2 regions of the Capsulimonas sp. genome follow, and region 1 is predicted to be linked to the other one. Evidence: riboswitches for the same ligand, from Rfam matches in the RefSeq annotation. Region 1 holds a riboswitch; the other holds the start of a gene.
The links. Region 1 has a riboswitch for cyclic di-GMP ahead of ABIZ35_RS05225 (nuclease-related domain-containing protein). Riboswitches for the same ligand answer to the same signal wherever they lie in the genome.
Positions count from the first base shown of each region.

Region 2: it holds a riboswitch for cyclic di-GMP, as region 1 does, so the genes downstream of both, ABIZ35_RS04795 (hypothetical protein) here and ABIZ35_RS05225 (nuclease-related domain-containing protein) in region 1, are expected to answer to the same signal.

Region 1 is NZ_JBDSQY010000075.1:42-3,656, forward strand. Features, by position in the region: partial or broken gene ABIZ35_RS05220 (PAS domain-containing protein) at 1-996, opposite strand, end outside; gene ABIZ35_RS05225 (nuclease-related domain-containing protein) at 993-1,730, opposite strand; cyclic di-GMP riboswitch class I at 1,887-1,988, opposite strand; gene ABIZ35_RS05230 (Gfo/Idh/MocA family oxidoreductase) at 2,224-3,264, opposite strand; gene ABIZ35_RS05235 (glycoside hydrolase family 95 protein) at 3,404-3,615, opposite strand, start outside.
Region 2 is NZ_JBDSQY010000069.1:547-4,161, reverse strand. Features, by position in the region: gene tnpA (IS200/IS605 family transposase) at 90-551, shown strand; gene ABIZ35_RS04805 (hypothetical protein) at 634-1,050, shown strand; gene ABIZ35_RS04800 (HAD family hydrolase) at 1,019-1,555, shown strand; cyclic di-GMP riboswitch class I at 1,645-1,743, shown strand; gene ABIZ35_RS04795 (hypothetical protein) at 1,886-2,191, shown strand; gene ABIZ35_RS04790 (SDR family oxidoreductase) at 2,303-3,289, shown strand; partial or broken gene ABIZ35_RS04785 (SDR family NAD(P)-dependent oxidoreductase) at 3,274-3,615, opposite strand, start outside.

The DNA.
Region 1 (3,615 bases):
CCACAGCAGGGCTCCGTCCCTGCGTCGGATCTGCGAATCAAACTGGCTGACGCTGCCGGACAACTCAATCTGCGCCAGGAACTCCCCGCGCCGGCCTGGATCGACATACAAGTCGCGCCCAACATGATCCACGGACTGTATCAGTTGGTCCGGGCTGTCAAACCCAAGGATCGCGGCCATGGACGGGTTGGCGCTGATTAGCTTCCCTCCCATCGTCGTTTGGTAAATGCCTTCGACGGCGTTCTCGACAATACTCCGATTGCGCGCCTCCACCCGAACGCGCTCGGTGATGTCCGTACAGACGCCGATCACTCCCGTCACGCGCCCTTCCCCATCGAATTCAGGTGTATACTGCGAATCGAAATAGGCGTCGCCGACATGTCTCGTTTCGCGCACGCTTTCCCCGGAGAGCGCGCGGCGAATGATGGAGAGCGAGTGCGGATCGTTGCGGTACAGTTCGAACATCGAACGGCCGACGACTTCTCCTGGGCGCAGCCCCACGACGCTCAGCGCCTGCCCCTCGGACAGCCGTATCACTCCCTTATTGTCCATGGCGTAGAGGACCAGAGGGGCGCCGGTCAGAATGGCGTGCATGCGGCTCTGGCTTTCCCGCAGCCGCTGCTCGGATTCCCGCCGCTCTTCGACTTCACGCCGCATTTCTTCTGACGCGGCCTCCAGATCGCGGGTGCGCTCCTCGACAATGGTTTCCAGGCATTCACACGAACGGCGCAGCGATTCTTCCGCCCAAATGCGCGCCTCTTCTTCTCGCCGCATTCGTCGCCGCATCCGCTCGTAAAAAGCGGCCAGATAAGCGGCCGCAACACCGGTGATAAGCCCGACTGTGACAATCCCGATCACATGCGACTGCCAGTTGCTAAGATTGGGCGTCAGCGCATGTTCGACGGTTTCACAGAGGGCGGCGCAAAGCGCAGCCACGAGCCCTGTGCCGAGGACACGCCGTTTCGGCCATAAAACGCTGGGCGTTGAGGTATTCATGAAGAGATTCCTGGACTTGGCTCTCGGCCTGCGGACGTATCCGCCTCACGCGACTGAGTGGGGCCGAACAGCGCCTCCAGCGGCGCCGTGTCCAGTCCTCCCGGCGCGGGCGGCAGGCTCAAAACATGGTCCGCCAGACCTGACAGTCGCACCATGGGAGCTGTCGGGTGGACACAGTCGAGCTTCAGTGCATCGGGAAAGACGGCGACTGCGTACACGGGCGACTGGCTGTCGCAGTCCACCAGATAATGCTGCGCCGCCTTGCGGTTTCGCTTCAGCTGTTTCGTGACGCTGCTGCGCAGCGGCTGCCGCACGCCGTCATCGTGCAGCCGAAACCAGGCATCGCCGTGACACGCGTAATGCCCGGTGAACGTCTTCACTTCGACGACCAGAACACCGAACGGGCCGACCACGATCAGGTCGGCGTCCCCCTGGTGCGTGCCGGGGACGACGAAGTTGGAGATACAGGAATATCCGTCGGGAAGCGCCAGCAGCGCCGCGAGCGCCGCTTCTTCCCCTTCCGCGCCGCGCAGATAACGGTTGTAGTTGCGCATCGCCTTGACGCCGATATTGACGCCGCCGAGCGCAAGAAACGCCGCCGCCGCAAAGCCGTAGCCGCCAAAGTAAGCGGCCTGAGTCCACAGAAGCACGCCGCCCCCCACCCCGGAAACCGCAAGCGCGCCTTCGATGCGCATGACCTTGTCCGCATAACGCGCATGACGAATCACATTCATATGTTTATTGTCGGCATGAAGGAGGCAGGGCTCAAGAGCACTTTTCTGGCAATTTATAGGACATTTTGGCTCACCGGGAGCCATAACGGACAAAACGCCCGAGCCTCTTCCTAGAAGAGACCGGGCGTTCTATCATCTATTTCACGCACTCGCACCTTCGGAAACGTGGCTGCCATGCCGGGGCCGCCCAACGGCGGTCCAGTTATAGGCCCATGCGCTTTGCGTCCTCCCCTTTCGGAGAGTTTGCCTTTGTCGAGCAGCGATTGGTGGGTTATGGTGATTTCATTATAGGATGTTTACGGGGATTTGCTCACCCGTATTTTTACCAGGATTATGCGTAAGCCCACATCTGGAAGATGTGGGCTAGGCTGAGGCAAAACCAGCTGAAGCAGGTTAGGATGATGAGTGACGTTTGCGTGCCCCAAGAGTCTGCTTTAGCTGACTTCGCCCCAGCCTAGCCTACAGCCTTCCAGCTGTAGGAGGATTGCGCATCTTACGCGTACGGCCCCACCTTGGCCTTGGCGTAGATCATATTCAGCAGATTGACGGCATCCCGCGCGCCTTCGGCGGCGACCTGGGGCGGACGTCCTTCGCGCACGGCGAGAACGAAATCCCGAATGTTGCCGTAATGCCCATCGCCGACGAGAGCCGCCGGGTCCTTCGAGGTATTGGACTGCGTCTCAGCGGAGCCGCTCAGATCGCCGAACTCGTCTTCATAAGGGTCTTTGGTAGTAAAATGCGCCAGATGGTCGCCCACCAGCATCGCGCTGCCCTTGGTCCCGCTGACATCGATCCGCTCGGGAAAACCGTCGTACGCCAGGGTGGTCATGGTGATCGTCCCCAGCGCGCCGTTTTGGAACCGCACGGTGGCGACGCCCAGAGTCTCGCCTTCGATGGTCCGGTGGAATCCCGGCGTCAAAGTCGCCGAAAGAACTTCCTCGACCGGGCCGGCCAGCCACTGGACTTTGTCGAGGCTATGAATGCCCTGGTTGGAGAAGACGCCTGCATCCAGCGCCCACGTGCCGCGCCAGTCGCCACTGTCGTAATACTCCTGGCTTCGATACCACTTGGTCTCCGCGCACGCGAGCACGATCTCGCCAAAGGCGCCCGACTCCACCGCACGCTTCACCTTGCGCGCCGCCGGCGAAAACCGCTCCTGAAACACGCCGCCATAAGTGACGCCCGCCGCCTTCGCCGCCGCAATCGCCTCATCCACGGCGTCGATCCAAACATCCAGCGGCTTCTCAGACAAAATATGCTTGCCCGCCCGCGCCGCCTGCGTCGCCATTCGGCCATGCAGCCCGCTCGGCGTGCAAAGCGTCACCGAATCGATCTCGGGGCTGGCGATCATCTCATCAAACGACTCAAAGACCTTGCAGCCGTACTTGCCCGCAAACTCCTCGGCCCGGCCGCGCACGACATCCGTCGTCCCCGCCAGCCGCGCCAATCCTTCTTCCTCCAAGCGCCGCAGCGCGTCCCCATGTGTTCCCGAAATCACGCCACATCCCACGACGCCCACTCGCAAAGGCTCCATAAACGCCCTCCCTGCCCAGTCAGTCTTGCGCTCTTCACACGCTGACCGACAGTTAGGCGGCGATGACGCGTTGTCCTGCGCGAATGGTTCGAGGGAACCTATATTCGTGGTCACGACCTTTAAATCCATTGAGCAGCGTTCACTTCAGCGCGATCACGATTGCCTTATCGGGGTGCGTTACATAATTCCAACGATGCTCTCGCCAGCGCACTGTGACCTTTCCCGAAAACTTCGGCCGTATGGTTGCCCTAACGAGTTTTGAGTTACGCCATTCCAGATCGACGCCATATCCGCCGCGTGCGCGCACGCCCTTGATTTGCCCATCCGGCCAGGCGCTAGGCAAGGCAGGCA
Region 2 (3,615 bases), on a different contig from region 1:
CCGGTTATGAAACCCGGGCCTGGGAGCGGCCGGGCCGCTAACCGTCCGTGCCGGACGGAAGAATTAAGAGATTATACGGAGACGGGACAATGCCGCTGGCGCCTCGTAATACAATCAACGTTTATTTGCATTTGGTGTGGGGAACGTATTTGCGGTATCCGTTGATTACCGCAGACAAGGAAGCGGCATTGTTCCGATGCATTGAAGCGGAGTGTGCGCGTCTCGGTTGTGAGATATTGGCGACGGGCGGCATGCCCGATCACGTGCATCTGGCGGTGACACTGCCAACCCCGCTGAGCGTCGCCAAATTGATGCAGCAAGTAAAAGGTGTCTCCTCAGCATTCGCGCGAGATCAGCTATTTGCGGGAGAGTTCTTCGGCTGGCAGGAAGGATATGGAGCATTCAGCTTCAGCCACTCCCAATGCAGTAAGATCATCGATTATATTAAAAATCAGAAGCTGCATCACGCAAAACAAACACTCTGGACTTCCGTTGAGGCCGCAATTCCGCAGCCGCCAACATCCTCTCCTCCGTCCGGCACGGACGGTTAGCGGTCCGGCCGCTCCCAGGCCCGGGTTTCATAACCGGGAAATCTTGAATACGGTCGCATTGTATTGACAATAAATGGGTTCCATGAAAAAGCATTGGATCGACTACAATTCAAAGCGCTGTGAATCCCCAATGACCTATTGGGTGCACATAGAAACCGCAGGCAACCGATGGCGCACAGCGGATGAGTTTACGCCGCCGATGCCCAAACCCACGCCTGGCCAGGGCTATTCCATGTACCGCGTGGAGATCGACCGCGCGGATTTGCGATTCGCGTCGCTCGACGAGCTGCGCGTCTGCATCGCGACATTGTCACAGAAGGCTATGCCGTCCAATATGATCTTGAGCCGCAAGCGCGGAACGGGATACGGTCCGAGCAACCACTGGCTTAACCGTATCCCCCTGCGCTCGATGGCGTGGCCTTATCGCCAGCGGGTGGTCAAATATTTACAGGCGGCGCTGACAGATTTTGAATCGCAAACTTCTCGTTCTCGATCTTGACGAAACCCTGGTGTATGCAGCGCGCCGTCCGCTCGAACGCGCGGCGGGCTTTGCCGTCGGCCCTTACTTTGTTTACAAACGGCCCGGCGTGGACGATTTTCTCGCCTTCTGCTTTGCGCATTTCGAAACGGCGGTCTGGACTTCCGCGACACGTGATTACGCCGAAGCCATTGTTCAGATCCTGTTCCCACAGCCGCCATCGTTTTTGTGGGCGATTGAGCGCTGCACCGTGCGTTACGATCCCGACTGCGATGCTCATGTGGGGACGAAGAACCTTGTGAAGCTCAAACGCCGTGGTTATCGATTGGAACAAGTGATCGTTGTTGACGACAGTCCAGAGAAGCATCTGCGCAGTTATGGCAATTTGGTGCGTGTGGCGCCGTGGACGGGGGATACGGCGGATGACGATCTGCTTCGGCTGCCGCGATATTTGCGGACATTGGCTAATGTGGAAAATGTGCGCACGGTGGAAAAGCGGCGGTGGCGATCGGAATCTGAACAATAATTGCGCGGTGCAATAAAACCCAGTAATTTTCACGGGGAGCAAAGACCGGTAAAATTCCTATAATAAAAGCACCTAACCCATCAATCGTTACTCGACAAAGGCAAACTCTCCGAAAGGAGAAGACGCAAAGCGATGGGCCTAACCCAAGTCTCCGCAAGGTGATGAGACATGGCAGCCACGTTTCCGAAAGTGCGAGTGCGTTAATATATATTGCAAAGCGCCCGGTTTCTTCTCACGAAGAAGCCGGGCGCTTTGTACGTTTCCGGCGCAACTAAATCGTGTCTTTCGTGTCTCCCTGAGTGTCGGAAGAAAATTAGGGGAGATGCCTGAATGAACGGAAAGCAAATCGGAGTGATGTGGATCGGGATCCTTGTGGTGAGTACGCTGCTGCTGTATCCGCCCTTTGTGATGATGCCAGATATGGGCGGGGCGCTGCGATCGCAAATCTCCAGCTTATTCGGCTCTTCGTCGGCCCCGCACCAGATCACGCTGATCAAATATGGACTTTTGTTCGCGCCGCCCGACGGAAGCATCAGCATTGACGCCGCACGCCAGTGGCCGCCTGTCGTGCTGGCGGCGCTCGTATTCAGCGGGCTGGTGGCGACTCTGAGAAGTCCTGGGGCGGCGCTTCGATAAACCGGGCGGCGCGACGAGCGAAGGAGTTCGGGATGCCGCCGACGTATAAGACCACATCGAACCGCTAAGTGACGGCGGCGAGAAAATACGGCTCCGGGTGAAAGTACAACCATGCCTCAAAAAGTCTTGTTCATCGGCGGCACCGGCATCATCAGCTCCGCCTGCTCGCAGCTCGCGGTCGAGCGCGGCGTCGAGCTTTATCTGCTCAATCGCGGGCGCAGCTCGCGTCCCGTTCCCGAGGGCGCCCGCGTTCTTCACGGCGACATCCGCGATCCAGAGTCGGCGCGCGCGGCGATTCAGGGCCTCAACTTTGATTCCATTGTCGACTGGGTCGCCTTCACTCCCGAACACGTCCAGACCGACATCGATCTGTTTACGGGACGGACCAGCCAATACGTCTTCATCAGCTCGGCGAGCGCCTACCAAAAACCCGTGGCGAGCCTGCCGATCACAGAGTCCACCGTACTGTCGAACCCTTACTGGGAATACTCTCGCAACAAGATCGCGTGCGAGGAGCTGCTGGTTCGCGCGTATCGGGAGCAGGGCTTCCCCTCGACCATCGTCCGTCCCTCCCATACCTACGATCAGCGCCTGCTGCCGTTCATGGGCGGCTGGACCGAGATCAACCGCATGCGGCAGGGAAAGAAGATCATGGTCCACGGCGATGGGACCTCGCTGTGGGTGATGACGCATCATCGCGATTTCGCAAAGGGCTTCTTGGGCCTGCTTGGAAATCCAAGAACGATCGGCGACGCCATTCAAATCACCAGCGACGAGGCGCTCACCTGGAACCAGATCTACGAGATTTTCGCCCACGCCTCTGGCGCCACGGCAAAGATGGTGTACGTTCCGTCGGCGACGATCGGCAAGCACTTCCCAGAATGGAATGACGGCTTGATCGGGGACCGGACCAACAGCGTAATCTTTGACAATACCAAGGTCAAGCGCCTCGTCCCCGACTTCGCCGCGACGATCCCGCTGTCGTGGGGCGCGCAGGAAGTAATCGACTGGTATGACGCCGACCCAGCGCGCCAGGTGGTGGATGTGGAGCTGGACGCTCGGATCGACAAGCTGATCGCGGCTCAGGAGGCGGTGTAGGGGAGGCCCTCATCCTCGTTATTCGACTCCGCCGCCTTTTGCGTCAGCACGGTTGTGGGCGAGGGCGACACTGGCGAATGACTTTCGCTTCCCTTCGCGCGCGCCGTTCCAATGCCGCCTGGCTCGGGCAGGACGGCGCCGGCGATCCGCAGGGCGACCGAGATGAGGTTGGGCGACAGACCATAAAGCTTCGCGCCAAGCTGTGCGGGGAGGGAGAGCACCGCTTCGGCTTTGCCGTGGCGCAGGGCGTCGATGATCTGCTTGGCGGCGGTCTCTGCGCTGATCGTCAAGCCCGGCAGCGAATCGCTGATGCTGAACCACGCGTA